Regions from separate parts of the Allobosea sp. P4_E12 genome, predicted to be linked through region 2. Evidence: predicted binding sites of a transcription regulator. Region 2 holds the regulator's gene; each other region holds the start of a gene.
The links. The regulator PhoB, encoded in region 2, activates phosphate uptake and scavenging genes when phosphate is short. The targets are predictions, from matches to a motif close to TGTCATNNANCTGTCAT.

Region 1 (10,543 bases), on a different contig from region 2:
CGCTGAAATGTGCAAGAGAAAGCCCGCCCTGGTGATCCGGGGCGGGCTGCTGATCGTTGGGGCTGGCTTATTTGGCGTCGCGGGCCTTCACGGCGGCATCGGGGAAGTCCGAGAACAGCCCGTCGATGCCGAGATCGAAGAAGGCCTTGTACTCGGCAGCGGGATCGCTCTTGAAATTCGAGGTTAGCCGCTTCGGCTCGCTGCGGAACGTCCAGGTATGGACGAAGAGTCCGGCCGCATGCGCGTCCTTGACGACATTGGTCGGCGCGATCAGCACCCGATCCTGCTCGTCGATCTTGCCGTCGCCGTTCAGATCCTTCGGCTTGCCGTCCTCGCCGATCGTCTGCTTGCCGGCGAGGATATAGGGCTTCCACGGTCCGACGCCGTCGGCATAGGTCTTGATCTCCTTCAGCCCGTCGGCCGTGACCAGGTCCTTGAAGGTGCGCTTGTCGCCGGTGACGACGAAATCGTAGGGCTTGTCGAAGGGCGCGGCCAGCACGATGCCGCCATCCTTGTCGACGTCATCGGCATCGACGAGCTGGACGAGGCGCAGTTGCGTCTTGCCGCGCAGATATTTGAGATTGGCCGTCTCGAAGCTCTGGATGATCACGGGCGAGGACTTTTCGGTCCAGCCGGCCGCCTTCAACTGATCGAGCAGGCGGTCCTCGAGCGGCAGCCCGATCGCGGCATGAAAGATCGGGTGCTTGGTCTCGGGATAGATGCCGATGGTGCGGCCGGTCCGGGTGCTTTCGGCCTTGGCGAGATCGATGATCTCCTGCAGCGTCGGGATCGGGAACTTGCCATTATGCGACTGGTCGCGATCGGGCATCGCCTGCTTGGCGCGCAGCGTCTTGATCTCCGCGAGGGTGAAATCCCCGGCGAACCAGTCATTGGTGTCGACACCGTCGACCTTCCTGACAGTCTTGCGAGCAGCGAATTCCGGTCGCTCCGAAACGTCCGTGGTGCCGCTCAGCATCGGCTCGTGCCGTGCGACGAGTACGCCGTCCTTGGTCGCGACAAGATCCGGCTCGATGAAATCGGCGCCCTGTTCGATCGCCAGCTTGTAGGATTCGAGCGTGTGCTCGGGCCTGTGGCCGCTGGCGCCGCGGTGACCGACGATGAGGGGCTTCTTCCCATCGAGGGTCGGCACGGGTTGGGCGAAGGCGGGCGATGTGGCAGCAACGCCGCCGCAGGCAAGGGCGGCCAGCAACGTGGCCGAAAGTAGCGTCTGTTTCATCGGATCTGTTCCCTGATCGCGGCAAGAGCGCGCGACCATGATCAGACGATATGACAGCTCCGTGAAGTGGTCTTGTGCCGCAAGGACAACTTTGTGGCGAGGCGCGGGGGCGCTGCCCGTCCGGTCTGTATCGTGGCGCGTCCTGACGGACGACGATCGAGAGGCCCGGCAGAAGCGTCGCCCGGCCAAGCCAGAGCGACGCTTGTGATCGGCTGCGGGCTCAGCGCTTGTTTTCGAGCGTCGTCTTGGCGTCGAGGCGCTTCTGCGGGGGCGGCGTCAGGTCTGGCGGCGGTGTTGTGGCGCAGGCCGTGAGGGCCAGGGCAAGAAGACCGGCAAGCGTGATTCGGCAAAAGCGCTGCATGGCGTGGTTTCCACTTGATCGGAGCGATCGCCCCCGGTGTGCCGCTGACGACGACGCTTCGTCAAGCAGACGGCTTCACATGGTAATACGTCGATTTTCAAGCTGGACGCAGCAAGCGCAACCAGCCTCGGTTGCCGGATCATCCTGCGATGAGGACCGTAAGCCCGGGAAGCCCGGCTCGCCATGCGGATTGCGGCATTCGGGGAGAGTGCCGCAAGATCGGCCGGAGTGGTGGCCCGGTCATGAGCGCCCGTGAGCGGCGGAGCAGAACGTCTGCTCAACCGGGACGGAATGTCCGGGACATGCCTTCGCCTCAAGTATCCGGTCGAGACGTTGTTGCCCCTGCCTCGTCTATATGACACCACAGCGCCGAGATTATGCCGCACACGCCGGCACCAGACGGAACGACGCAATGACCCCTGCCGCCCGCATCAGCGCCGCCATCGAGGTGCTGGACGATATCATACAGCGTCGCCGGCCGGCATCCGACGCCCTGAAGGATTGGGGTCTGTCGCGGCGCTTTGCCGGGTCGAAGGATCGTGCCGCAATTGCGACCCTGGTCTATGACGCGCTCCGCCGCCGCTCCTCCTCGGCCTTCGCCATGGGCGAGGAGACCTCGCGCGCGATGGTTCTCGGCATGCTCGCCGGCCTGCGCGAACTCCGGATGGAAGAGATCGCCGAACTGTGCTCGGGCGAGAACCACGCGCCCGCGCCGCTGACGCGCGAGGAGGCGACCCGGCTGATCACCTTCGATCTCGACGACGCACCGGGCTGGGTCCGCGCCGATGTGCCTGAGTGGCTTTGGCCTGCTTTCTCAGCGAGCTTTGGCGAGCAGGCCGTGTCGGAAGGCGCCGCACTGGCCGATCGTGCGCCGATCGATATCCGCGTCAATCGCCTTAAGTCGAATCAGGCCAAAGTGTTGGCGGAACTCGCTCATCTTGGAGCGGAGGCGGGGGCATGGTCCCCTGATGCGATCCGCTTCCTGCCGGGGGCGGATGGGCGCGGCCCTTCGCTGCAGAGCGAGCCGAGCTTCTTCGAGGGCGCCTTCGAGATCCAGGACGAGGGCTCGCAGCTCGTCTCGCTACTGGCCGGCGCCAAGCACGGCGAGACCGTGGTCGACCTCTGCGCCGGCGCCGGAGGCAAGACGTTGGCTCTCGCTGCCCAGATGCAGAATCAGGGTCGCCTGTTCGCGACCGATCTCGATAGCCGTCGTCTGGCGCCACTGCATGAGCGTCTGGCGCGCTCGGGCGCCAGTATCGTCCAGATCCGCGTCCCGCGCAGCCGCGGCCATGAATCCCTCAGCGAAGTCATTGGCGAGGCCGATCTCGTCCTGGTCGATGCGCCCTGCACCGGTTCCGGCACCTGGCGGCGTAATCCCGACGCAAAATGGCGCGTCAGACCGGGCGCGCTCGCCGAGCGGATCAAGGACCAGGCCGAGGTGCTGGCGCGCGCAGCCCGCCTGGTGAAACCCGGCGGTCGTATTGCCTATGTCACCTGCTCGGTGCTTCCGGATGAGAATGACGGGGCCGTTTCAGGGTTCCTGCAGCGCCACCCCGGCTTCACCCTCGTGCCGAGCCAGGAGATCCTGTCGTCGAGGGAAGGCGACTTTGCTTTGCTCGCGCGGTTCTCGACCGCGCTTGGCCTGCAATTGTCGCCGCAGCGCACCGGGACGGACGGATTCTATCTGGCTTGCGTCAGGCGCGAGGCCTGAGGCGCGCTTGCGCCGTTGCGCCTGCGCGCGTGATGGCGTAACCGGGCGCGATGACGAGCAAGCCCCACGACTCCATCCTCATCATCGATTTCGGTAGCCAGGTCACGCAGCTGATCGCGCGTCGCGTACGCGAGATCGGCGTCTATTGCGAGATCGCGCCGTTCCAGTCGGCCTCCGAGGCCTTTCAGCGGATGAAGCCGAAGGGTGTCATCTTTTCCGGCGGGCCGGCCTCGGTGCCGGATGAAAATTCGCCGCGTGCGCCCCAGGAAGTCTTCTCGGCGGGCCTGCCGCTTCTCGGCATCTGCTATGGTCAGCAGACCATGGCGCATCAGCTCGGCGGCAAGGTCGAGGGCGGGCATGCGGCCGAGTTCGGCCGCGCCGATGTCGAGATCGTCGCGCCCTCGGCACTGTTCAGGGAGGTCTGGAACCAGGGCGGCCGCTTTCCGGTGTGGATGAGCCATGGCGACCGCGTCACGCAGTTGCCGGCTGGTTTTTCGGTCAAGGCGACCTCGGAGAACGCGCCCTTTGCGGTGGCGAGCGACGAGGAGCGGCGTTTCTATTCGACCATGTTCCATCCGGAGGTGGTGCATACGCCGGACGGCGCCAAGCTGCTGCGCAACTTCGTCGTCGATATCTGCGGCTGCGTCCCGGATTGGAGCATGTCCGCCTATCGCTCCGAGACCATCGCCAAGATCCGTGCGCAGGTCGGCAAGGGCAGGGTGATCTGCGGGCTTTCCGGCGGCGTCGATTCCGCCGTTGCCGCCGTGCTGATCCACGAGGCCATCGGTGACCAGCTCACCTGCGTCTTCGTCGATCACGGCCTGATGCGGATGAACGAGGCGGAAGAGGTCGTGCGCCTGTTCCGCGACAGCTACAATATCCCGCTCGTGCATGTGGAGGCTGAGGAACTCTTCCTCGCCGAGCTCGCCAAATGCGGCTCCGATCCGGAGGCCAAGCGCAAGACCATCGGCCGCCTCTTCATCGAGGTCTTCGACGAGGAAGCGCGCAAGCTCGGCGGTGCCGATTTCCTGGCGCAGGGCACGCTCTATCCCGACGTGATCGAGAGCGTCTCCTTCTCCGGCGGGCCCTCGGTGACGATCAAGTCGCACCACAATGTCGGCGGATTGCCCGAGCGCATGAAGATGAAGCTCGTCGAGCCGCTGCGCGAGCTGTTCAAGGACGAGGTCCGCGTGCTGGGCCGGGAGCTTGGCCTGCCCGAGGCCTTCGTCGGCCGCCATCCCTTCCCGGGGCCGGGCCTCGCCATTCGCTGCCCCGGCGAGATCACCAAGGAAAAGCTCGACATCCTGCGCAAGGCCGACGCGATCTACCTCGAGGAGATCCGCAAGGCCGGTCTCTACGACGTGATCTGGCAGGCTTTTGCCGTGCTGCTGCCGGTGCGCACCGTCGGCGTGATGGGTGACCACCGAACCTACGACCATGTCTGCGCGTTGCGTGCCGTCACCTCGGTGGACGGCATGACGGCCGATTTCTATCCCTACGACATGGCCTTCCTCGGCCGCACCGCGACTCGTATCATCAACGAGGTCAAGGGCATCAACCGGGTCGTCTACGACGTGACGTCGAAGCCGCCCGGTACGATCGAGTGGGAGTGATTCAGACCCGCTCGAATGTCGCGCTGAGGGTCTTTCCCGGCCTCGAACATCACAATCTGCGCCGGCTCTTCCATGCCGGCATCTGCGTTCCGGTCAACTCCGGTGATCCAACGTATTTTAGAGGTCACGTAAGCGAAAATCTCATCCCCTCGGCCGAGGGATTGGGCCGGACCGCAGAGGAGCAATTGACCCTGGCAGACAACGGCCTCAGGGCCGCGTTCGTCGATGAGGACAGGCGTAAAACGAACCGGAAGGTCATCAAGGGCAGGAGTCCACTGGGTCTTGCAGCGGTCTCCTACAATGAGACCTGAAAATACAGATTCTCCGCTCCGCATCTGGCTTGCGGTAATCGTGCTCGGCATCGCCTCGTTCACAATGGTCACGACCGAGTTCGCGCCGATCGGGCTGCTGTCCCAGATCGCCCTGGATCTGGGGCGAGATCAGGCCTCGGTCGGGCTCACGGTGACGCTCTATGCCTGGATCGGCGCCGCGAGCGGCCTGTTGTCGGTCGTTCTGCTCCAGAAGTTTCCTCGCAAGCCATTGCTCATCGTCTTGATGCTCATTCTTTCCGCGACCAATCTTGCGGCGATGATTTCCCACAGCTTCGACGGGTTGTTGCTGGCACGCGCGGTGGGCGCTGTCGTTCACGGTTTCTTCTGGGCCATGGCTGCTGCGGTCGCGTCACAGATTGCACCGTCCCACCGTATGGGTGTTGCAACCGCAATCATATTCGGCGGGATCTCGATGGCGACCGTTGTCGGCGTGCCGCTCGCGGACCTCGTCGGTCAGGCGAGTGGATGGCGTGCAGCGTTTGGCTCAATTGGCGCAGTCGGGCTGCTTACCTCGGTCCTGATGATCGCAGTTCTTCCCAAAATGCAGCCCGGATCGCCGGCAGGATGGAGAGAGCTTGGATCGGTGTTCCGCAGACATGACCTGCTGGGGATCTATGCTGTAACGGCATTCATGGCGGCGGCGAATTTCGCAGCGTACACTTTTATCGAACCATTCCTCGGAGAAATTCCGGATCTTCCCCAGGTCATGATCGGTGTGTTGCTGTTCGGCTTTGGGGGAGCAGGATTCCTTGGGAACATCCTGACCGGCTTTCTCATCGACCGCTTCATGAAGTCCATCATCACTGCAGGGCTGTTTGCCTTGTGCCTGGCGCTTGTTGGCCTTGGATGGTTCGGTCCTCAGCTGGGAACAGGTTGGGTCTTCGTCTTGCTCGTCATCTGGGGCGCCGCCATCGCGGCGCTGTTCGCGGGCCTGCAGACCTGGATCCTGCGCGCGGCCGGTTCGACAGTCATGTCCGCTGCCGCGATACACTCGGCGGTCATCAATTCGGCCATCGGCTTCGGAGCCATCCTCGGCGCCCGGATATTGACTGTATCCGGCGTATCCGGAGTGATGCTGGCCGCCGGAATGGTCGTCATTGTCCCGCTTCTGATCATCCTGTTGCAAGCGGCTCCCCAGGCTGGCCCGAAGGAAAGGGGGAGCGTTGCTTGATGGTTGAGGCTGCAGTCAGACGCCGGCAGGCTTCTCAAGAATACTGAGACGGGTTCGGCAACGGTCCGGTGATCTTGCCTTTGAAATCAGGACCCCAACTTTTTGACAGTCCTGATGTCGGAGTTTTTGCGGTTACAGATTAGATTTGCGAGAAATGTCCATTGGTTATTCGTTGTTCAAACAATCGAGTGGAGTGAGGGCGAGCGGCGGCAGCAGGCCAGCACCCACCGCTCGCGGGTATGCGAGTATGTGCATGCGACAACGACCTTTGATCGCCGATAGCGCTCCTCAGATTGTCGAGGCCATGGCTTTGACCAACTCCTGAGGGGCTCCTTCACCGCCGGATTTGGGATCAGATTGACCGCCAGTGCGGTCCCTAAGATGTCTCTGCCGCGTGCCGGGCGACCTGATCCCGGCGGCACCTGAGAAAGACCGCGTCCGATGGACTGGACGCAAGGCCGATGGCGCGATCAAAGGCCGCAAGCGCGGCGTCGGTCGGGCCCGAGCGGGACAGCAATTCGGCACGTGCCGCATGAAACGGCTGATAGGCCGAGAGCGCTGAGGCAAGCAACTCAAGAGCGTGCAAGCCTGCTTGGAGTGCGCCAGCTTCCGCCAATGCCACGGCGCGGTTCAACCGGACGACCGGCGTCGGTTCGATCCGCAACAGGCTATCATAGAGCAGGACGATCTGCGGCCAGTCGGGCGGCTCCGCCTGGACATGCAAGGCGGCAATCGCCGCCTTGATCTGAAAGGCCCCCGGCGCGCGTCGCGCCACTGCACGATCGAGCAAGGCCAGCCCTTCGGCAATCCGGGCGCCATCCCAAAGCCTACGGTCCTGCACTGCAAGTGGGACGCTGGTTCCGCCGGCATCGAGCCGTGCCGCGCGGCGGGCTTCGGTGATCAGCATCAGCGCCAGCAGTCCCTCGATTTCGGCCTGGTCCGGACGCAGGCCATTCAACATGCGCGCAAGATAGATGGCCTCTTCACCCAAAGGACTGGCGTGAGATTCGTCCGTGCCCGAATAGGCCTGGTTGAAAATGAGATAGACGACGGTCAGGACGGATTGCAGCCGCTCTGCCCAGGCTTCCGGTCCGGGTACGGCATAGGGAATGCCGGCGGCGAGTATCTTTGCCCGTGCCCGCGAGAGGCGCTGGCCCATGGTGGTTTCGTTGTCGAGGAAAGCAGCGGCAACGTCGGCCGTGCTCAATCCGCCCAGGGTGCGAAGCGTCAGTGCGACCCGGGTCGTGGGCTCCAGCGCCGGATGGCAGCAGGTGAAGATCAGCCGCAGGCGTTCGTCGGCAATATCCTCGGTCGTCGTCTCGGCTGCTTCGGCTAGGGAAAGCCGGGCGATCTCGCCAGCCTTGCGGTCCTCACGGGCCGACTTGCGCAAGCGATCGATCGCCTTGCGCAGCGCGACCTTCAAGAGCCAGCCCTGAGGCGAGGCAGGCAGCCCCGTCCTTCCCCAATGCACCACCGCCGAGGCCAGGGCGTCCTGCAGCGCGTCCTCGGCAAGCTGAAAATTCTTCAGCTGAACAATCAGCGCAGACAGAAGCCGCCCCCGATCCATCCGCACCATATTCTCGATGGCGCAGGAAACCGATCGGGGATCGGGGGCGGCCTCCGACATCAGGCGTCGTAGTCCATCACGGGCCGCACTTCGATCGTCCCATAGGCCGCCGACGGGATCATCGCTGCGAAGTGCAGGGCGGCATCCAGGTCGGGAACCTCGAAAATATAGTACCCGCCGAGGCGTTCCTTGGTCTCGGCAAAGGGGCCATCCATCGTCTCCACCTTGCCTCCGCGAATCCTCAGACTCGTGGCGGTCTCGACATCCTTCAGGCCTTCGCCCGCCACATAAGCGCCCGCCGCCTTCAGGGTTTCGTTGAAGTCGAAATACCCCTTCATCATCACCTCGAATTCAGGCGTGCCATAGGCTGGCTCGAGGGACGGGTCACTATAGATCAGCGCCATGTACTGCATGTCAGGTCTCCGGTGTTGGGCAGGTTCGGGGAGGTGTCAGGGGCGAGAGCCAAGCGCCGCGAGGGCGAGGGCCGCGGTCAGCGTCAGTGTCGCAAGGATGCAGGCGGAGTTACCCGCGATCCGCAGGGGATGGGTGGGGGCATTGGCGCGCAGTCCGATGGGGTGCAAAATCCGCCCGATGACGACCAGCAGCCCGGCGGCATGGAGCCAGAGCGGGCCGGCGCCCTGGCCCTCGGCCAGCACCATCAGGATGAGGATCATCGGCACCCATTCGACGAAATTGCCATGCCGGCGGATGCGTTCGTGCAGATTGGCATTGCCTGCATCTCCGATGGAGACGCTCAATGCCGAGCGGGTTTTGGTGACGCCGATCCACAGGGCCAGAAAGATCACGGCCAGGGGGATCGCATAGAGCGAGGTAATCGGAAAAATCATCAGGTTGGGCCATTCAGCTTGGTTTCGATGCCCCAAGAACGCTGCCCAATCCCGGATTTCGACATCCAGGCAAAAAATTTCAAACGAGCATGCCGGGTGGCATCCGCTAGGGTAAATTGGCCGCCTGGGCCAGTGGTATGAAATTCTATGAAGAATTACTCTGATGGAAAAGGGTGAAGTCGTTCGTATGATATTACATTTCGATACTGTGCCTCACAGCGGATAAATATAGCCTGAAATTCATTCGATCGCCCAATGCGGATAGACTTCGCGGTGAAGTCCGGTCCTTGGAGGCGCCGCGCCTCCGGCGGGAGAACGCACGAGCGATCAGATCGTCACGACGATCTTGCCGAATTGTTCGTTCGACTCCAGGAACCGGTGCGCCTCGACGATCTGGTCGAACGGAAAGATCCTGGCGATGGTCGGCTGAAGCGATCCGGACGCCAGCCCGTCGAGGATGAACGCCTTGGCCGCCTCGAGCCGCGCGGGATCACTGAGGATCTCGTGTACGAGGTAGCCGCGGAGCGTCAGCGTCTTGCTGAGGACGGCGAAGAGCGGGAAGGGGGGCGGTTCAGGGCTCAAACCGCCATATTCGATGAGAATGCCACCCCGCGACATCGCGGCCGTCAGCGGGCCGAATATCGGGCCGCCGATCGGATCGAGCACGACGCGTACACCATTCCGGCCAGCGATGTCCGACAGCCGCGCTTCCAGATCTTCCTCGGCCGAAGCGACGACATGGGTCGCGCCAAAGGCGAGCAGGGCCTGCTTTTTGCCTGAGGTGCGCGTGACCGCGATCGTGGTCGCGCCCACCGTCTTGGCAATCTGGAGCGCGGCAAGTCCAACGCTGCTTGATGCAGCCGTGATGACGACAAAGTCCTCCCTGCGGAGCTTGGCGATGTCGATAAGCGCCCCATAGGCGGTGAGGTACTGCATCCAGAAGGCGGCAGCCGCTTCGAAACTGAGCGATGGCGGATGCTTCACGACGAGTTCGGCTGGAAACGTGGCAAGCTCGCCATAGGCGGGCCAGCGCACCATCGACACGGGTGGCACCACGCTGGCGGCGTCGCCAAGTACCAACCCTTCCACATCGTCGCCGACGGCTTCAATGATGCCTGCTGCCTCAAGGCCGAGACCGGACGGCAAAGTCGGTGTCTCGATATAGGTGCCGGCGCGCAGCAACGCCTCGGCGCGGTTCAGCCCGAGCGCCTTGACCCGGATCTGCACCTCGCCTCGGCCGGGAGCCGGAACCGTCACGGTCTCGATGCGCAAGACCTCCGGACCACCATGCTCATGAAAGCGAACGACGCGTGCCATTGGCTGTAACTCCAAATTATTTGAACGGAATAAGCTATGCGTTCGGGCCGTGCCGCGGATAAATGGCTGAATCGGAAGATCAGTCAAAACTATGGGTTCTGAAAGATGGATCGCCTTACGAGCATGGCCGTGTTCGTCAAAGCCGTTGACTTGGGCTCGTTCGCGGCTGCCGCCGAGGCTCTCGATCTGTCGGGGCCGATGGTCGGCAAGCATGTCCGCTTCCTGGAAGAGCGGCTGGGCGTGCGCCTCATCAACCGCACCACGCGCCGCCAGAGCCTGACGGATTTCGGGCGCACCTATTTCGATCGCTGCCGCGTCGTTCTGGCCGAAGCCGAGGCTGCAGATGCGCTCGCTGCCGACCAGCTTTCAGAACCGCGCGGAAAGCT
Region 2 (10,543 bases):
CCGGTCTGGCGCAGAAGGTCATCAGCGCCGACCAGCGCCTCGACAATCTGCAGCGCGAGGTCGAGGAGAAGGCGGTGCTCACCATCGCCCGGCGCCAGCCGCTCGCCAACGACCTGCGCGAGCTGATCTCCGCCATCCGCATCGCCGCCGATATCGAGCGTGTCGGCGATCTCGCCAAGAATATCGCCAAGCGCGCGGTCGCCATCTCCGGCCAGTTCCAGCCGCCGTCGCGCGCGGTCGTCGGCCTCGAGCATATGAGCCGCCTGGTTCAGGCCCAGCTCAAGGACGTGCTCGACGCTTACGCCGTCAGCAACGAGCAGAAGGCCATGGAGGTCTGGCGCCGCGACGATGAGATCGACGCGCTCTATACCTCGCTCTTCCGCGAGCTGCTCACCTATATGATGGAAGACCCGCGCAACATCACCTTCTGCACGCATCTCCTGTTCTGCGCCAAGAATGTCGAGCGCATCGGCGACCACACCACCAACATCGCCGAGACGATCCACTATCTCGTCACGGGCGAAGCCTTGGACGCAGCCCGCCCGAAGCTCGACACGACCAATATCCTTCTGGACGCCGCCACCGGTGAGTGACCGGCGCCCGACACCTTTGGGACCGAGTGAGACATGCCTGCACGCATCCTGATCGTTGAGGACGAAGAGCCGCTGACCCTGTTGCTGCGCTACAATCTCGAAGCCGAGGGCTTCGAGGTCGACAGCGTCGCGCGTGGCGACGATGCCGAGCTGCATCTGCGCGATCATACGCCGGACCTCGTGCTGCTCGACTGGATGCTGCCGGGCCTTTCCGGCATCGAGCTCTGCCGGAGGCTGCGGACCCGTCGCGATACCGAGCGGGTGCCGATCATCATGCTCACCGCCCGCGGCGAGGAAACCGAGCGTGTGCGCGGCCTCGCCACCGGGGCCGACGACTATGTCGTCAAGCCGTTCTCGCTGCCCGAGCTGATCGCCCGCATCCAGGCGTTGCTACGCCGCGCCAAGCCGGGTCATGTCGCCGGCCTGTTGGCCGCCGGCGATCTCGAACTCGACCGCACCACCCGCCGTGTCCGCCGCTCAGGCAGCGAGCTGCATCTCGGCCCGACCGAGTTCCGCCTGCTCGAATTCCTGATGCAGGCGCCGGGGCGGGTCTATTCCCGGGCCCAGCTGCTCGACGCGGTCTGGGGCCGCGACGTCTATATCGACGAGCGCACCGTCGACGTCCATGTCGGCCGGCTGCGCAAGGCGATCACTCCTGACAACGCCAAGGACCCGCTGCGGACCGTGCGCGGTGCCGGCTATGCCTTCGACGAGACCTTTGCGCGGAGCTGAGACTTGGATCATCGGGGACTTGGATCATCGGGCCGGATATCGAATCCGCCCGACGATCTAACCGTCTATGGTTGCATCGGCCTTCCCGAAAACCGCAATCCACCTTTCGGGCCGATACCCTAGCGCGGCCCTGCGATAATAATCGCCGCGCCGGCGAGGCAGATCAGCCCACCGATAATGTCCCAGCGGTCGGGGCGAAAGCCTTCCACGGCCCAGAGCCAGGCGAGCGAACTGACGATGTAGACGCCGCCATAGGCGGCATAGGCCCGTCCGGCGGCTTCGCTCTCCGCCAGCGTCAGCAGCCAGGCGAACAGGGCGAGCGAAAACAGTCCGGGTACGAGCCACCAGATGGGCTTGTCGAGCCGGAGCCAGCCCCAGAACGCGAAACAGCCGGCGATTTCGAGAATGGCTGCGCCGAAATAGGCGGCGATGGTCGGCATGGTTCCTCCCTGTCGATGGCCTTCGGGGCGGGATTACCCTTGACTGCAGGGCGCGCTGACGGCAAGCCGGACCGATGCCCACACATCACGTCGCCATTATTGGAGCAGGGCCCTCCGGGCTGATCGCGGCCGAGCGCCTTGCGGCAGCCGGGGACACCGTCACGATCTACGATCGCATGCCCTCGCCGGCCCGCAAATTCCTGCTGGCCGGGCGCGGCGGATTGAACCTTACCCATTCCGAACCGCTCGACAGGTTCCTGCCCCGCTATCGCGATGCGCAAGCCTGGCTGGAGCCGGCCATTCGCGCCTTCCCGCCACAATCCCTGCGCGACTGGGCCGATGCGCTCGGGCAGGACACGTTCGTCGGCAGCAGCGGCCGCGTCTTCCCGCGCGCCATGAAGGCCTCGCCCCTGCTGCGGGCATGGCTGCGCCGGCTCGATGGTCTCGGCGTCGCCTTCGCGCCTGGGCAGCGCTGGACCGGCTGGAGCGAAGCGGGAGCTCTGACGTTCCGGAGCCGCGATGGCGCCGATGTCGAGGCGCGGCCCGACGCGACGCTGCTCGCGCTCGGCGGTGCGAGCTGGCCACGGCTGGGTTCGGATGGTGGCTGGGCACCCTTGTTGGCGGCGCGCGGCGTTGCGATCGCGCCGCTGCGCCCGGCCAATGGCGGTTTCACGGTCGATTGGTCCCAGACCATGCGAGAGCGTTTTGCCGGAGTACCGTTGAAGCGCATCGTCCTGAGCTTCGGCGGCCAATCCGTGCCCGGCGAGGCGATGATCGATGCGACGGGTCTGGAAGGCGGCGCGGTCTATGCACTCTCTGCCCCGATTCGCGAGACGATCCTGCGCGAGGGCAGGGCGGTCATCACCATCGATCTGCGGCCCGATCACGAGGCGGCACTGCTGGTCCAGCGCCTCGCGCATCGTCGCAAGGGCGTGACGCTGAGCAATCATCTGCGCAAGGCTGCAGGTCTTGCTCCATCCGCGATTGCGCTGCTGCGCGAAGCGGCGAAGGGGCCACTCCCCGAAGACGCGGAGAGGCTGGCCGCACTGATCAAGGCCGCGCCTCTGGTGCTCACCGGTCTCAGACCGATCGAGCGGGCGATCTCCACCGCCGGTGGCGTCGCCGCGGCCGAGGTCGAGGAAGGCTTCATGCTGAAACGCTTGCCCGGTACCTTTGTCGCAGGCGAGATGCTGGATTGGGAGGCGCCGACCGGCGGCTATCTGCTGCAGGCCTGTTTCGCGACCGGAGTCGCAGCTGCAGCAGGGATTCAGGCCTGGCTCGCGGATAGCTGAACGATCGCCTCAGGAGATCGCGATGATCTCGACCGCCTCAGTGCCGATGCTGACGCTCTCGCCAATGCCCTTGCCCATCAGCGCGCTCGCCAACGGCGCGACATAGGGCAGCGTTCCGTGTGCCGGATCGGCCTCGTCCTCGCCGACCAGCCGCCAGTTCTGCTCGCGCCCATCGGCCCGGCGGATCGTCACTGTCGAGCCGAAGCGGACGATGTCGTGCCTTTCCTGCGCAGGGGCCAGCTTGGCGCTGGCGCGCCGCGCCGCCCAGTAGCGGAACTCGCGCCGCGTCTGAGCGATCTCGGTGCGGTCGCCTCCGGCCAGCGCCGCCGCGTGTTCGTCATGCCAGCGCGCCAGCTGGGCCTCGATCTGTGCGAGCCCCTCAGGCGTCACGAGGTTCGGGTGAGGCGAGACTGGCCGGTCCGGCAGCTCGTCCAGGGTCCCTCTTTCCTCGGCTTCCTTGACGAAGGCGCGAGTCATTCTGGCCTCCTCCTATTGATCTCGGCACATCCGGCGAACCGGACCACAGCTTTCAGTGTTACGTCCTCACGACTGCTTGCGATGCAGCGCCAACCCGATGCTGGAATCTGAAGCGGCGATCACTTGGAGATGGGGATCAGGCACTGCCGAAGACAAGACCCGAACAGTCTACACCCCCGTGTCCGGCCGCACCATCAAGAGCAGAGCCATCGCGCGCTGCCCCTGGCCCCCGATCACGAGCGCAGTCCCGTTCCCAAGGGGGCAGCCGATGCCGGAAGAGCGCCGCGCTTGCGTCGGGCCGTCCGTCGCGGCCACCTTGATCCTGAGTTGCGAGACCCGACGGCGATCGTTGCGCGCGCAGGCTTCGATTGACTGACGTATAGCCCAATGATTATGAATGCAGATCAATAGCCAGAGAGTTATGCGTTGTGATCCGTGCAGACACACCGTGCTCTCCAAGACGTTTACCGGCCGGCCCAGCCTCTTCGAGAGGTTGCGCTGCGATCTCGAGCAGACGGTTGGCCCGATCCCAGAAGCGAGAGTTCCGGAGAGAAGGGAAGATCATGAGCCAGAGCGAGTCCCAGAACGAAAACTCCCCGTCTCGGATGATCGACGAGCGGATCACCGAGCTGGGCGACTGGCGAGGCAAGATGCTCTCCCAGCTCCGCGTATGGATCAGGCAAGCCGATCCTGAGGTGGTAGAGGAGTGGAAATGGCGAGGGGTTCCGGTGTGGTCCCACGACGGATTGATCTGCACTGGGGAGACCTACAAGAGCGTCGTCAAAATGACCTTTGCCAAGGGGGCCTCACTCGACGACCCATCGGGCCTCTTCAATTCCAGTCTGGATGGCAACACCAGGCGGGCCATCGACATCCACGAGGGTGAGACGATTGACGAAGGGGCATTGAAGGCTCTCATTCGCGCAGCCGTGACCCTCAACATGTCCGGCGGCTGCGGCAAGACCAAGTCCCGCGGATAAGCCTCGCTCCGTCTCGATATGCGCCGGCGCGCGATGAAAGCCGGACTTGCATCGCGCCCACCCCCGGGACCGCTTCAATCCGGCTTCTCCTGCCACGGTGTACTCCTGTCACCTGCTGTCAGTTATCCGCCTGCTGCGACGGCGTACCCCTCGCGCTCCGCCCGGTTTCGCCCCATATTGCCGCCATGCCGAAAAGCTCCGACACGACCGCCAAGGCTAAGCCTGCAAAAAAGCCCGCCTCCGCGCGCACGCCGAACTCCAAGGCCACCAAGCCCGAGTTGAAGCCGCTCGAGGGCTATCTCGCCGATCTGCTCAATCCCGCGATCAACCGCGGCAGGGCGGTCCCGGGCGGCGCCTCCGGTTTCAGCGACCAGCCGCAGGCCGGTTATGGCGAGCCGCGCCCCGGCGACACCAAGCTGAAGAAAAAGCCGAAGAAAGGCGACGCGGCCTCTGCCTTCGGCGAGGCCGAGGGCGAGACCGCTGCCTCCGTCACCGCGCATTCGCTGCAGCACCTGCTCGAGTCCGGCAGCCCCTTCATCGATCCCGGCAAGCCCTGGACGCCGCATCGCCCGGCCCGCCCGGACAAGTCCGAGGGCGGCATCGCCTTCCGCATGCAGTCGGATTTCGAGCCGGCTGGTGACCAGCCGACCGCGATCGCCGATCTCGTCGACGGCGTCGCACGGCAGGAGCGCGACCAGGTCCTGCTCGGCGTTACCGGCTCCGGCAAGACCTTCACGATGGCCAAGGTGATCGAGGAGACGCAGCGCCCGGCTCTGATCCTCGCCCCGAACAAGACGCTGGCCGCACAGCTCTACGGTGAATTCAAGAGTTTCTTCCCCGACAACGCGGTGGAGTACTTCGTCTCCTACTACGACTACTATCAGCCGGAGGCCTACGTCCCGCGTTCGGACACGTTTATCGAGAAGGAATCCTCGATCAACGAGCAGATCGACCGCATGCGCCACTCGGCCACGCGCTCGCTGCTGGAGCGCGACGACGTCATCATCGTCGCCAGCGTCTCCTGCATCTACGGCATCGGCTCGGTCGAGACCTATACGGCGATGACCTTCGCCATCAAACTCGGCGAGCGCATCGAGCAGCGTCAGCTCATCGCCGATCTCGTCGCCCTGCAATACAAGCGCACGCTTGGCGATTTCGCCCGCGGCACCTTTCGCGTGCGTGGCGATGTCATCGAGCTGTTCCCGGCCCACTATGAGGACCGCGCCTGGCGCATCGGCCTGTTCGGCGACGAGGTCGAAAGCATCTCGGAATTCGATCCGCTCACCGGTCAAAAGACGGCCGACCTCGAATTCGTGAAAGTCTACGGCAATTCGCACTACACCACGCCGCGCCCGACGCTGACCCAGGCTGTCAAGTCGATCAAGGAGGAGCTCAAGGCCCGCCTTGAGGAACTCAATCGCATGGGGCGCTATCTCGAAGCGCAGCGGCTCGACCAGCGTTGCACCTTCGACATAGAGATGATCGAGTCGACCGGTTCGTGCAACGGCATCGAGAACTATTCGCGCTATCTCACCGGCCGAAAGCCGGGCGAGCCGCCGCCGACCCTGTTCGAGTACCTGCCCGACAATGCGCTGGTCTTCACCGATGAGAGCCACGTCACCGTGCCGCAGATCGGCGGCATGTACCGGGGCGACTTCCGCCGCAAGGCGACATTGGCCGAATACGGCTTCCGCCTGCCGTCCTGCATGGATAACCGCCCGCTGCGCTTCGAGGAATGGGACGCGATGCGCCCGCAATCGGTGCATGTCTCGGCGACGCCCGGCGGCTGGGAGATGGACCGCACCGGCGGTGTCTTCACCGAGCAGGTCATCCGTCCAACCGGGCTGATCGACCCTCCGGTCGAGGTCCGCCCCGCCAAGCACCAGGTTGCCGACCTGCTCGACGAGATCAAGGAGGTCACCGAGAAGGGCTACCGCAGCCTCGTCACCGTGCTGACCAAGCGCATGGCCGAGGACCTGACCGAGTACCTCCACGAGAACGGCGTGCGCGTGCGCTACATGCATTCCGACATCGACACGATCGAGCGCATCGAGATTCTGCGCGATCTCCGCCTCGGCGCTTTCGACGTGCTGGTCGGCATCAATCTGCTGCGCGAGGGCCTGGACATCCCGGAATGCGGCTTCGTCGCCATTCTCGACGCCGACAAGGAAGGCTTTCTGCGCTCCGAGACTTCCTTGATCCAGACCATCGGCCGCGCCGCCCGCAATGTCGACGGCAAGGTCATCCTCTATGCCGACCACATCACAGGCTCGATGGAGCGCGCGATGGCGGAGACCAATCGCCGCCGCGAGAAGCAGGAGGCCTATAACCTCGCGAATGGCATCACGCCGCAGACGATCAAGCGCGCCATCGGCGACATCCTCGGCTCGGTCTACGAGCGCGACCATGTCACGGTCGACAAGGGTTTGGTCGATGCGCCGATCGCCGGGCACAACCTCAAGGCCGCCTTGGCCGATCTCGAGAAGCGCATGCGCGAGGCTGCCGCCGATCTCGAATTCGAGACGGCCGCCCGGTTGCGCGACGAGATCAAGCGCCTGCAGGCGACCGAACTCGCCATCTCCGATGACCCGCTCGCCCGCCAGAGCGATGTCGAGGCCTCGGCTGGCAAGTACAAGGGGGAGCGCAGCTACGGCGCGTCGGCGAACCTGCCGACACGGGCGCGCAAACCCACCGATGAGGACATGGGCCCGCATAACTGGGGCGGCGGCGAAGCCAAACCGGTCTCGCGTCCGCGCAAGCCGAACTTGGACGAGATGGGTCCGGTTCCGGAATCGCGGCCGAAGGGCGCGGGGGAACAGGCCAAGCGACGCGGCCGGCGATAGCTGCCCGTAGTGGCTCTGCCCGAGTCCAGCATCTGCCGTTCCCTGCTCCGGGCGCGCCAGCGCCACGGCCAAAGGGCTGCAAGACCTACCGCCCGAATGCTCTTCGACCTTGGTCCGTAGTTCCACGATTGCACCGCCGGTATCCTTTCGAATGAATGGTGCTCAAGGGGGGATGGCCATGGGACAGGCATTCGAGATTGCCGATGGTAAGGCCACCATCTCCCGACGTGCCGCCCTCAGGGGCGCCGCATTCCTGGCCGGGGCGCTGGTCGCTCCAGCATCGGCTCAGGTGCTCGATCTGCCGCGACAGAAGGTCGAGTTCGTCGCACCGCCCTTCGTTCATCCTCACGAGCAGGCGACCAAGCTGGGCCCGAGGATCATGGAGTTCAGGCTCTGGGTCGAGGAGAAGAAGATCGTTATCGACGAAGAGGGCACCACGTTGCAGGCCATGACCTTCAACGGGTCGATCCCTGGGCCGCTTTTTGTCGTGCACGAGGGTGATTATGTCGAGGTGACGCTTGCCAATCCCGACACCAACTCGATGGCGCACAATATCGACTTCCATGCTGCTGCGGGCGCATCAGGCGGTGCCGATCTGACCTTGATCAACCCCGGGGAGCAGACCGTGCTGCGCTGGAAGGCCACCCGGACGGGTGTGTTCGCTTATCACTGCATCCCAGGTGCCATGACCCCCTGGCATATCACCTCGGGCATGAGCGGCGCCGTGATGGTGCTGCCGCGGGACGGCCTCAAGGATGCGGCCGGACGGCCGCTTCACTACGATCGCGTCTACTACATCGGCGAGCATGATTATTACGTTCCGCGCGACGAGAAGGGCAAGTTCAAGCACTACGACACGCATGGCGACGCCTACATGGACACGATGGAGGTCATGCGAAAGCTGGTGCCAAGTCACGTCGTGTTCAACGGCGCGATCGGAGCCCTGACGGGCAAGAACGCGATGCCCGCAAAGGTCGGTGAGAACGTGCTGATCGTGCATTCCCAGGCAAGCCGCGACACACGTCCACATCTGGTCGGCGGGTTCGGAGACTATGTCTGGGAGACCGGCAAGTTCTCGAATCCTCCCGAGACCAATCTCGAAACCTGGTTCATTCGGGGCGGATCCGCGGGCGCGGCGCTCACCAAATTCCTTCAGCCCGGCATTGTCGGATACGTGAACCACAACATGATCGAGGCCTTCGAACTTGGTGCGACAGCCCATTTCAGGGTCGAGGGTCAATGGAATGATGACCTGATGACCCAGGTAAAGGCGCCCGAACCGATTGTGAGCAACGTCGCGCATAAATGATCTGACCATCACCCGCCTAGGGCCGTCGGACGGCCGCCTCGGGAGGCATCATGCTGTCCGCGTTCAAACTCATGGCCCTGGCCAGCGCGGCGCTGGCGCCCATCGCGATCTCGGCCCTTGCGCCGGGATATGGCACCGGATCGGCGACAGCACGTGCGCCGTTCCCGGAGCTCGTGGAACTGCGGTCCGGTACATTCCGTTACCGTGCCAGCGGCGAGTTCTTGCGGGACGGGAAGCCGATCATCGCGCCGATTGTGGCGGTTGCTGTCGACAGGCCGCTGGCTGTGATGAAAAATCAGGTCACGGTCGCGGATTATCTGCGCTGCGTCAAAGCCCGAGCGTGCCCGATGGCGGGCACCGACGCTGCTGCCGTTGACCGTCCCGTCGTCGGAGTGAGCTGGCGGGATACTCAGGCCTATGCGTCCTGGTTGTCACGCGAGACGGGGGCGACGTTCCGGCTACCGACGGACGGCGAGTGGGCCTATGCAGCCGCGAGCCGATTCCACGACGACGCCCTGCCGGAAAACCTCAGTGGCGGCGACCCCGGCCAGCGAGCGCTTGCGATCTATGACAGGGACGCGAGCCGCGTGACGACAGTCGCAAAGGCACCACAACCGATTGGAAGTTTCGGCGCGAACGAGAATGGCCTTCTCGATTTGGCCGGCAATGTCTGGGAATGGACCGACACCTGTTCTCAGCGCATCGCCGTCGATGCTACGGGGGCCAGGACGACTGTCCTGGCCAATTGCGGGGTTCGCGTCGTTGAGGGCCGCCATCGGGCCTACATGGCGGATTTCGTTCGCGATGCGCGCGCCGGCGGCTGCGCATCCGGCACGCCTCCGAGCAATCTCGGCTTCCGGCTCGTACGTGACGACGTTTCCCGGCCCGGATGGAGCTTTGTCCTGGGGCTGGTCCAGCTGCTCGCGAGATAGGCGACGCTCAAGGAGACGCCCCAGGCCCCGCCGGACCAGGGATCCGATCGTCGATGTGGCCGATCAGGCACCATGCCGCGCTGACCTCGACATAGGTGGATCGGGGGCACCGCGAAAGTGCGGAGGCGGCGCTCGCCGCCGTCAGCTTAGCGGGGCGAGCTTGATCGCGCAGCCATAGGCCTTGGTTGTGGCTTCTGAGATCGGTTTGCCGGCCTTCATTTCGGCGACTGCCTGGCGCACATAGCTCTTGGCGCCGTTCAGGCTGGCGGCGCTGGCCGAGGGCTTGTCGTCGATCGCGCCCGCATAGACCAGCGTGCCCTTTCCATCGATGATGTACAGATGCGGCGTGGTCTGCGCGCGATAGGCGCGGCCCATGGTGCCCTTGGAGTCGAGCAACAGGTCGCTGGGGGCGGCGTTGCGCAAGGCGGTCAGCCCCTTGGCCTGGGCGGCCGTGACATAGCCCTGCTCGCCCGGCGGTGAGGAGACGACGCTCAGCCAGACGATGCCTTCCTTCGTCATATCACGCTGCAGGCTCTGCATGGTGCCGCTGTTGTAGTGTTTGCGGACATAGGGGCAGTCGTGATTGGTCCATTCCAGGATCACGGTCTTGCCCGCGAATTCCGGGAGCGACCGGGTCCGGCCGTCGACATCGAGCGCCGAGAAGGCGGGGGCCGGCGCACCGATCCGCGGGCCGCTCTGCGCGAGCGCCGGGGCCGCTGCGAGGGTGAGGCCCGCAAGGACCAGGCCTGCGATGAACCTCTGACGTGTCACAGCTGTCATGTCTGCCTCCGTCTTCCCAGGATCAGGGTCGGTTCTGCGCGGTCCTCGCCTCTTTGCCGGCGGCACGGCCGGCGGCCTCGACCAGCATGTCGGTCGTCAGGAGTTGCGGCAGGATTTCGGGCGGCGCGCCCTTCGTGCCGGGATAGAACAGGTAGAGCGGCACGC
Region 3 (9,749 bases), on a different contig from region 2:
CTCGATCTCCGCTCTGCGCCGCGCCTCGTCTGCTCGCCTGGCCTCTTCCACCCGGCGCTGCTCCTCGAGACGTTGCGCCTCCTGGGCGCGCCTGGCTTCTTCCAGGGCGCGCGCTTCCGCGGCACGGCGCTCGTCTTCGGCGCGCTTCTCCTCGGCAAGGCGGCGTTCTTCCTCCGCTTTCAGGAAGTCTGCAAGCTTGCGTTCGTTCTCACGCATCTCACGCTCGGCGCGCAGGCGGCGCGCATGCATTGCGCGCTCGCGTGCATCCGCCTCGAAGGCTTCGACCCGCTCCATCTCGCGGGCCAGCGCTCGCGCCGCCACGGCATTCGCGAAAGCTCCGACATCGGTCTCGCGCCGCAGTCCCGATAGCGGCCCGCGCCACGCCACGCCAAGTGCCGGCGCCGCCATCGGCCAGCCCTTGGGCAACGGGCCGAGTGGGCGCAGCCCCAGCCTCAGATCGGCGGTCAGCGCCCTGAGGTCGATCACTCCACTTGCCTCGGCCTGGAGATCCCCGCGCTCGATCGTCAACGGGGCGAGCCGCACGAGGCCACCGGCGAGCGTGAAGGGCAGCGTAATATCACCCAAAAGCCATGAGCCGCGGTCAAGAGCATCCGCCAGCCGGGTCTGCAAACGGCTGGTCTCGCTCTCGGATGCATCCTCTCCGGTCCCGGCAATGACGCGGGCATAGCCACCGGGATCGAACCGGGTGAGACTCGCGCCTGCGATGGTGAAACTACCGGCTCCCCCCAACCCCGCAACCAGCCGCGCGGGGCTCTCTCCGGAACCACCGCCCTCCACTTGACCTGACAGCTTCCCGGCAAGTGCGTTGCCGGTGAGCATCGCGAGATCGAGCTGCGCCAGCGCGATCCGGCCGGAAAGCTGCGCAAGCCCGCCTTCACGCCGTGCCGTAAGCCGCCCGGAGACCTTACCACCGGCATAGCTTCCCGAGAGCGCCTCGATCTGGATTTCGCCGGGGCTGGCATGCAGGGAGAAAGCCGCATCGTTCAGGGCGATATCATCACTGAAGAGCAGGGATTTGGCTTCGACCGACAGGCTGATCTCGCCAAGGCCCGAGGCCATGCCGAAACGGACCGCCGACCAGTTGCTGCCCGGAGATGCCGCCGCGGTTCCCAGGGACGAGCCGATCACGCTCCTCAGATCAACATATGGCAGCGCGAGCTTGCCGGAGATTGGCCCCTCTCTCGGCAAGGCCAGCGTCCCCCGTGCACTGCTTCCGCCAAGATTGGCGACAAGACCATCAAGCGCGATCTGGTCGCTGGCGAAGCGAACCATGCCATGCGCGTCCAGCACCGCATCGGGCAGGGCGCGCGCGAGCCCCTCCGGCAGGATCTGGCCGGGACGATCCGCTTGCACGGTCAGTCGCGGCACATCGGCGCCCGCCTCGCCGTCGACCACGATCGACAATCCAGGCCCCGCCAGCGAGCCACTGAGGCGCCCTTGCTGACGGTCGAGAACGAGCCTGCCAGGTCCACCCTGCATCGGTACCGGCAGGCCGAGAGCGGCGAAGAGCTGTCGACGATCGGCAAGATCAAAGCGCAGATTGGCTCCGGTCCATGTCCCGCTCCGGTCCAACCGCGCATTCAGGGCCAGCGTTCCGGCTTGCGCGCCGCCTTCCAGCAGCAGGGCCGTGTCGCCGGCCACCGTGCGCGTCAGGCGGTAGCTTGAATCCAGCCGTGAGAGCCCGTCCCCGGCGCGCCCGAGCGCTTGACGGAGCGCCTCCGGCAGAAGCGGCCCGGCAAGGGCTGCAAGCGCCTCGAAGCGTGGCGCACGAATGCGACCGGAGATTTCGCCCCCTTCCGGCAGCAGCGCACCGGCGCCGTTGACTGAAACTCCGCCGAACCCGTCGACGGCAAGCCGGCTGAGCCGCCAGTTGCTGCCCTCGCGTGCGAGAGCAAGCTGGGCGGAACCGGGCGGCGCATTGCGAAAACGGGCTCCGCTCAGCGACAGGTCGAGCGCCAGGTCGCGCGTCCCGATCAACCCGGCGAAACTCCCGCCCGCTGGCAGGGTATTGAGATCGAGCCCCTGCACCGCGAGCTTTGCCGCCAGCCGATCCGCGGCAATCTCTCCGGATCCGTCCAGCCTGACGCCGGAAGCCCCGGCGATGGTCAGGTGCTCGAAGCGCAGCTGTTCCGAGCTCCAATCGCCAACCGCTTCCGCATCGATCTGCCTCAGATCTGCAATCAGGTCGGAGAGGGCTGGATCGAGCCCGGCCCGCGCCAGCGCCAGCCCGACGCGGCGCGCGTCATCCGCCTTGAGGTTGAGCTTGCCACGAAATCCTGTGGCGTCGACTGCGCCCGTTGCACCGACCAGGGCGCCTGCGACGCGCAGCGAGGCCGATGCATTGGCCAACCCGACCTCGTTCAGCCGCCCACGCAGGGCGACAGCCGAAAAATCCTCGCCGCGCCACGCGAATTGATCGAGATCGAGGCTGAGATCGAGCGCGCCGGGAAGCCCGCGCAGGGCCCGCGCAAAGCCAACGCGTTCGCCAAGTGCCGTGGCCAGCGCGTCGCCATCCACGCGCCGCGCCCGCAAGGCAACCGAGCCTGTGCCTTGCATGGGCAGGAACTGCCCCTCGCCCTCCAGCCGGGCAACGCCGCCGGCAAGATCGACCGTAAGCCCGCTCAACTCGAACAGGTGACTGCCGCCGCTCACCCGCCCCGAAAGGCTGACGGCTCCACCCGGCGCAGCCGTGAACAGACCGTCCAGTCCTGGTGTGACGCCGCCCTTCTCGGTCGGCAACAGGAAGGCGCCGTCAAAGCTGAGCTGGCCCTCCTCCCCCGTCACGGTGGCCTTGGCGCGCAGGCGACCATCCGGCTCGATCGTTCCTGTCGCGAGGCGCAACGAGGAGCCGCCGACCTCGCCCTCCATGCGCCATGGGCCGGCAAGGCTGACCGCGGTGAGTTCCGCAGCGATCGGCGACACTGTGACGGGGTCCTTGCCCGCCTCCCGCCAGATTAGCGCCGAGCGGCGCACGCTGAAATGGTCGAGGCTGGTCTGCACAGGCAGGCCCGCACCAATCGGATGCGGCAGCAGCACCGCGCCTGCATCATTGGCAACAAGCGAGAGCGTCGCGCCTTCGACATCAGCGTCGGAGAAACGGAACTCACCACGCGCAAGCGCGGTCAATGCAAGCTCGACGGTGAGATGCTCGATCGTCGCGTGGCTCGCCTGTCCACCTTGATCGCCGATGCGGACATCGGCCAGGGTCAGCCGCGGCGACGGCAGCAATCTCAGGCCGATGCCGCCGGCAACGCGCGTCTCCGCGCCGAGCGTAGCGCTGAGGCGCTCCTCGATCTGCGGTCGATACAGTCGCCAATCGACAAAGCCCGGTCCGATCAACGCGGCCAGCAATGCCAGCACCAGGAGACCGGCCAGAACGGTCAGGGTCTCACGCACCTTTTAGCATCATCCCTCTTGTCGGCGGTTATGCGATCTTGCCGCCAACTCGCGGCGAGATCACGACATTCCAGTTCCCGATACCGCCGCGCAAGCTGTCTGGATGTCACAAGACCAGGATTTTGCCTGGATTGAGGATGTTCTGCGGGTCGAGCGAGCGCTTGAGCAGGCGCATCACATCCAGTGTCGCCGGGCCGTGCTCGATCTCGAGATACTTGATCTTCTTCTGACCAACGCCATGCTCGCCTGTGCAGGTGCCGCCCATGGCGAGGGCGCGCTTCACCAGCCGGTCGATGAAACCGCGGCAGCGCTCCATCTCGTCCTCATCGGCGAGGTCGACGAGTGGCTGGGTATGGAAATTGCCGTCTCCGACATGGCCGGCGATCGGGGCGATCAGACCGCTGGCCTCGATGTCACGCTTGGTTTCCTCGACGCATTCGGCAAGCTGGGAGATCGGCACGCAGACATCGGTCGCGACCGATTCAACGCCCGGCCGCAAGGCGCGAGCAGCCCAATAAGCGTCGTGGCGAGCCTGCCAAAGCTTCGACCGGTCCTCGGCCTTGGTCGCCCAGTCGAACGGTCCACCGCCGAAATCGGCGGCAATCTCGCCGAAGCGCTCCGCCTGCTCCTTCACGCCGGCCTCCGTGCCGTGGAACTCGACGAAGAGCATCGTCGTCTCCGGCAAGCCGAGCTTGGAATGCAGGTTCACGCCACGGATCATCACATCATCGAGCAGTTCGATGCGCGCGACCGGCAGACCGGACTGGATCGTCACGATGGTCGCGTCGCAGGCTGCCTTCACCGAAGGAAACGGGCAGACGCCGGCCGAAATCGCCTCCGGGATGCCGTGCAGCTTGAGCGTGACCTCGGTGATAATCCCGAGCGTGCCCTCCGAGCCGACGAGCAGGCGGGTCAGATCATAGCCGGCGGAGGTCTTCCGCGCGCGGCTGGACGTCTTCACGACCGAGCCGTCGGCCATCACCGCGGTCAGAGAAAGGACATTGTCCTTCATCGTGCCGTAGCGCACCGCATTCGTGCCCGAGGCGCGTGTCGCCGCCATGCCGCCGATGGACGCATCCGCGCCGGGGTCGATCGGGAAAAACAGCCCCTGGTCGCGCAGATGCTCGTTGAGTTCCTTGCGGGTCACGCCGGCTTCGACGACGCAATCGAGATCCTCGGCATGAACGGCAATGATGCGCTTCATCTGGCTGAGATCGACGCAGACGCCACCGAACGGCGCGTTGACATGGCCTTCGAGCGAGGTGCCCGTGCCGAATGCGATCACGGGGACGCCGTGGCTCGCACAGAGCTTGACGATCTCCGACACCTCTTCGGTGCTCTGCGGATAGACGACCGCATCCGGCGGCTGGTTCGGAATCCAGGTCAGCGTGTGGCCGTGCTGCTCCCGTACCGCCAGGCTCGTCACCAGCCTGTTGCCGAATCGGGCGGCGAGCGCCCGCGTCACCGCCTCGATCGCAGCCGGCGACGGCGGCAGGGTTGCGGCAGAGGCGGCATAAGAAGCAGTTGCAAAAAGGCTCATTGTCTTTTTCCGGGCTTGGCGCTTAACTTGGAACTGGTCGGCTTCGGAAGCGGTTGAATCTGACGAGGCAGACCGTAGCGATAGCAGGCGGGTTTGTCCTGCGTGTCGCCGTCGGCGGCAAGATCGCCGGGCGCATGGGAGGCGGTGCATCAGGCAGGGCATAGCTCGTCCGGCGGCGTCTTCAAGACGATGGTAGCGTGTCAGTGGAGTTCCGTTCCGCCGCACGCAACAACTCTGCGGGAGGCGGCCATGAAAGACGAGATCCGCGCTCCGGCGCTGTTCTTCTCCCCCTTCGTATCGTCCGCAATGCGGGTCGAAACGCCCTGGATCGACTATAACGGCCATCTCAACATGGCCTATTATCACGTGCTGTTCGATCGGGCCGTCGACGAGGTCTTCTCGCTCGTCGGCCTGAACCAGGACTATGTCGACACGCGCAACGCGTCCTATTTCGCGGCCGAATGCCATATCCTCTACAAGCGCGAATTGACCGAGGACGACCTCGTGCGGGTCACCGCACAACTGATCGCCTTCGACGAAAAGCGCCTGCACTACTATCTCGAAATGCGGCATGCGAGCGAAGGCTGGCTCGCGGCGACGAGTGAAAACCTCTCGCTGCATGTCGACATGGCGACCCGCAAGGTTTCGCCGTTTCCGCCCGATATCCTGGCCAATCTCGCCCTGATGAAAGCGGCGCATTGTCGCATGCCGCTGCCGGCCACGATCGGGCGCATCATCGGCATGCCGAAGAAGACGACGATCACGGTCGAGGATCAGCACGACGAGCGCGAGCTCGAAACGCGCCACTGAGAGCGGCAGAGCCGGCGCAGGCTGCCTGCCCCTGTCACTGGGCCCGACGCAGCCCCATCTTGGGCGATCAGCGACGGCCGAAAGGGGCGGAGATGGTCAAGGCAACCTGGAACGGCGCCGTTCTGGCAAAATCCGACAACACGGTCGTGGTCGAAGGCAACCACTACTTTCCACGCAGCGCGATCCGCTCTGAATTCTTCAAACCAAGCGAGACGACGTCGATCTGTCCGTGGAAGGGCACGGCCAACTACCATTCGATCGTCGTCGCAGGCGCTGAGAACAGGGACGCCGCCTGGTATTATGCCGAGCCCAAGGCCGCTGCCGCCGAGATCAAGGACCGCGTCGCCTTCTGGAAGGGTGTGGAGATTTCCTGATCAGTCGTTGTGATCGGGGATCTTCAGGACATGCCCGCAGGCCTTGCAATGCACGGCGTCCGGCTCGTGCCGCTGCAGTGCGCATTGCGGGCAGGGAAAGGTGACCTTGTTGGGCCGGAAGATCGCTTGCGCCAGACGCACGAACAGCGAGATCCCGACGATCATCACCACGATCGAGGTCAGCTTGCCGGCGGTGCCGGGCAAGGTGATGTCGCCGAAGCCCGTCGTCGTCACGGTCGCGACCGTGAAATAGAAAGCGTCGACATAACCCGCGAAGCCCGCCGTCTCGCGAAAGAAGAAGGTGTAGATGAAGCCCGTCACCACGAACAGGAAGGTCACGATATTGACCACCGCCCGTGCTGCGCTTTCCCACTCGGGGTAGCCCGCAGCGCGCAGCCGTTCCCAGATCAGCCCACGCTGTGACAGCGACCAGAGCCGCAGGATGCGCAGGAAGCCGAAATTCTCCAGCCATTGCGGCGCGAGCAGTGTTGCCAGGATGAAGAGATCGAGCAGCATGCTCGGCCGGCGCAGCAAGCGCGGAATCTTCGAGGAGGCCAGCATTCGCGCGCCGATCTCGATGACCATGATCACGGCGACGGAGTAATCGAGCCAATAGAAGAGCGGCCGTTCGCGGATCAGCGGTGTCGCGATGAAGAAGGCGATGATCAGCAGGTCGACGACCGCTGTCGCAAGCTGAAAGCGCATCGCCCCGGGAGAGCGGCCATGGTAGAGCTGGCGCAGGCCGTCCCGCAGTCTTTCGACCTGCCCTTCCCTGCGAACAGACGTCGTATCCTCGGCCATTCCATGGCGTTACAGGCCAAAGGATGGCGCGTCCAGCACCCGCTGCTCAGGCGGCCCGCCGCGTTGCCACGGCATGGATGGCGTAGCCGCGAAGGAGCCGGGTCGTGCGGCTCTCGACGCCCTCGATCCGCGACAATTCGGCGATTGCCTCGGGCAGATCATGCCTTGGCGTGACGTGAAACAATGTCAGCCAGCGATTCAGCATGGCCCTGAACGACGCAGGCAAGCCGGTCTGGTCGCCGAAATCGACGATATGCAGTGAACCGGTGGCCGTCAGCGTCCGCAGCGCCTGAGCGATCACGCCCCGCCAGGGGGGAATCATCGAGAGCGCATAGGAGATGACGATGCGATCAAATCCATCGCGCCCGAACAGGGCCGCCGCGTCGAAGCAGGTCGCGTCTGCCTGTGCCAGATGGATGCGCTCCGAGAGCCCCGATCGTGCCACGCTTCTCTCCGCCGTCGCGAGCATCTCGGCCGAGACGTCGAGACCGTAGCACTGCGTGCCCGGATAGGTCCGGGCGAGCTTGATCAGGTTGCGCCCTGTGCCGCAGCCGATTTCCAGGATCGCGCTGCCCGGCGCAGGATCGAGCTCGGCGATGAGCCGGTCCCGGCCAAGCAGATAGAATTTGCGGCTGGCGTCATAGATATGGCGCTGGTGGCGATACATCCGGTCCATCAGGCCGGCGGCCTCGGTCGTGGCGCGGCCAGCGCTCATGCCACCGCCCCCTGCAGCACATGGAGATGGAAGGCGCCATAGATCGACGAGCGATCGCGCGCTCCAAGCTCGCGGCTGCGTGCTTCCTCATAGCGCCATTGCGCGAGAATCGAGGCCGGCACCCGGCCCGGCAGCAGCCGCTCATCGGCAGCCGTCCGGAAGATTACGCGGGCGCCGGGTCGCGCCGTGCGCGTGATCTGCGTCCAGAGCGCCGTGAGATCCGCATCATTCATCCAGTCCTGAGCATCGAGCAGCACATAGGCATCGCAGCTCTTCGCAGGCTGGCTCTCGAGAAAGGCCGTGATCGCGCTCTGGTGATAGGCGACGTGGCCCGCCCGCTCTCGAACGGCCGCGAAATTCCGGCTTTCAAGATAGGGCGGCAAGGATGCGTTCTCGTCCGTCGCATAGCCCCGTCCAAAGGCCTGCCGGGCAAAATAGTTCGACTTCAGGTCGAAGCCGCAGGCCAGCCTTTCAAGCCGGCGCCGGAGCACGCCGCGTATCCCGGCGTCGCCGTCAGCCGCGAGGGCCTTGTACTGGGCCGGCGGGATGCCCAGCCCATAGAGCGAGGCCGGCTGGCGCACCAGCCAACGCACCAGGGGCTTGTCGAAGACGGGAGCGATATGCCTGTCGAACAGGGCGCGCTGCTCGGCCATGTCGCGAGCCTGCAGCATCACGCCCGGATCGCAGCCGAGCGTACGGCCAAGGAGATGTCCAGCCCCGATGAAACGGCCGAGCAGGCCGTACCGGTAGAAATTGCGGGCAAAGACCTGGATGCGCCGGCGCCCGCTCAGGCTGCGGCCTTCCCAGTAGCTGCGAGAGACGGCATCGAGGCGTGGCGCGATCTCGGCGTCATAGAGCGCGATATTCGCCTGCGATTGCGCCTCGCCGAAAAAGCGCAGGAACTGCTCATGGCCTGCCAGGCTGTCGAGTGCGGCGAGCTTGAGCTTGCCGAGCGCGATATGGGCGCCATTCAGATCGACAGCGCTGATCTTCGCCGGGTTGGCGGTGAGATAGGACAGGATGTTGCAGGAGCCGGACGCGATTGCCACGACATGATCATCGGGGCGCAGGTCCAGTGCCTCCATGTCGACGACCGGGTCTTCCCAGATCTGCGGATAGACGAGCCCGGAAAAGGCCAGGGTGAACAGGCGCTCCAACATCCCCGCCCGCGACAGCGGCTTGCTGCGATGCACCGCCGTGGTCAGGCCCATTGTGGTTTCCCGCCGAACCGTACGCGCCGTCTGCATTCTTCGTTCCTCGCGCGGTCCGTTGTGATGGCGAGCCGACTAGAGGAGTCGCGTGACGGTTGGGTGACGCGCCTTGCGGATCAGCTATCCGTGAGGGCGGGCTGACGTGGAGCGCAATCATCCCCATATTCCGCCCGAAACCTTTGAACGGGAGAATGACGATGGGACTGTCCGGACTGTTCGGCGGCAAGGTCAGGGAAGCCGGTGAGTTCGAATTCCAGTTGACCGACGAGGAGTGGCGCCGCCGCCTGACCCCGGAGCAGTACCACGTGCTGCGCGGGCATGGCACCGAGCGCGCCGGCTCCTGCGCCTTGAATTTCGAGAAGCGCGCCGGGCGGTTCACCTGCGCCGGTTGCGGCAACCCCTTGTTCCAGTCCGGCAAGAAATTCGAGAGTGGCACGGGCTGGCCGAGCTTCGACCAGCCACTGGAGGGTGCGGTCGGTATCAGCGAGGACAATAGCTACATGATGCAGCGCACCGAGGTGCATTGCGCCCGCTGCGGCGGCCATCTCGGCCATGTCTTCCCTGACGGCCCGCCACCGACCGGACTGCGCTACTGCATCAATGGCGTGGCGATGGATTTCGCTCCGGCCGAGGCCTGAGCCAGTCGGCCGGCCGCGCTCCCCTTCGGGAGGGCGGCCGCGCAAACGCGTGAGTGCTATTCCACCGCCGGGACGGCCCGATGCGCCAGCGCGGCAGCATCCACGGACGCCGGCAGATCGCCGAAATGGCCCGACCAGCGCCCCTCGAGCCGCGTCGCGATGAAGGCGTCTGCGACCATGTGAGGTGCGTGGCGCAGCAGCAACGAGGCCTGCAGCGCCAGCGCCAGCCGCTCGACCAGCCGC

Region 1: a site for PhoB is predicted at 1,288-1,304, ahead of AC1DW9_RS16655 (glycerophosphodiester phosphodiesterase). Genes of this name have one in related genera too.
Region 3: a site for PhoB is predicted at 8,957-8,973, ahead of AC1DW9_RS00370 (BtaA family protein). Genes of this name have one in related genera too.

The regions. Positions count from the first base shown of each region.
Region 1 is NZ_JBFUIY010000012.1:795-11,337, forward strand. Features, by position in the region: gene AC1DW9_RS16655 (glycerophosphodiester phosphodiesterase) at 68-1,237, opposite strand; gene AC1DW9_RS16660 (hypothetical protein) at 1,458-1,598, opposite strand; gene AC1DW9_RS16665 (RsmB/NOP family class I SAM-dependent RNA methyltransferase) at 2,011-3,309, shown strand; gene guaA (glutamine-hydrolyzing GMP synthase) at 3,360-4,922, shown strand; gene AC1DW9_RS16675 (hypothetical protein) at 4,919-5,233, shown strand; gene AC1DW9_RS16680 (MFS transporter) at 5,274-6,425, shown strand; gene AC1DW9_RS16685 (RNA polymerase sigma factor) at 6,802-8,052, opposite strand; gene AC1DW9_RS16690 (YciI family protein) at 8,052-8,405, opposite strand; gene AC1DW9_RS16695 (MAPEG family protein) at 8,442-8,840, opposite strand; gene AC1DW9_RS16700 (zinc-dependent alcohol dehydrogenase family protein) at 9,168-10,157, opposite strand; gene AC1DW9_RS16705 (LysR family transcriptional regulator) at 10,263-10,543, shown strand, end outside.
Region 2 is NZ_JBFUIY010000008.1:123,852-134,394, reverse strand. Features, by position in the region: gene phoU (phosphate signaling complex protein PhoU) at 1-593, shown strand, start outside; gene phoB (phosphate regulon transcriptional regulator PhoB) at 627-1,325, shown strand; gene AC1DW9_RS12610 (YnfA family protein) at 1,445-1,765, opposite strand; gene AC1DW9_RS12605 (TIGR03862 family flavoprotein) at 1,840-3,057, shown strand; gene greA (transcription elongation factor GreA) at 3,067-3,534, opposite strand; gene AC1DW9_RS12595 (DUF1801 domain-containing protein) at 4,098-4,514, shown strand; gene uvrB (excinuclease ABC subunit UvrB) at 4,700-7,357, shown strand; gene nirK (copper-containing nitrite reductase) at 7,536-8,666, shown strand; gene AC1DW9_RS12580 (formylglycine-generating enzyme family protein) at 8,717-9,598, shown strand; gene AC1DW9_RS12575 (redoxin domain-containing protein) at 9,740-10,378, opposite strand; gene AC1DW9_RS12570 (protein-disulfide reductase DsbD family protein) at 10,401-10,543, opposite strand, start outside.
Region 3 is NZ_JBFUIY010000001.1:66,130-75,878, forward strand. Features, by position in the region: gene AC1DW9_RS00340 (AsmA family protein) at 1-3,417, opposite strand, end outside; gene AC1DW9_RS00345 (FAD-binding oxidoreductase) at 3,524-4,957, opposite strand; gene AC1DW9_RS00350 (thioesterase family protein) at 5,207-5,767, shown strand; gene AC1DW9_RS00355 (DUF427 domain-containing protein) at 5,860-6,141, shown strand; gene AC1DW9_RS00360 (potassium channel family protein) at 6,142-6,942, opposite strand; gene AC1DW9_RS00365 (class I SAM-dependent methyltransferase) at 6,989-7,657, opposite strand; gene AC1DW9_RS00370 (BtaA family protein) at 7,654-8,904, opposite strand; gene msrB (peptide-methionine (R)-S-oxide reductase MsrB) at 9,066-9,506, shown strand; gene AC1DW9_RS00380 (acyl-CoA dehydrogenase family protein) at 9,563-9,749, opposite strand, start outside.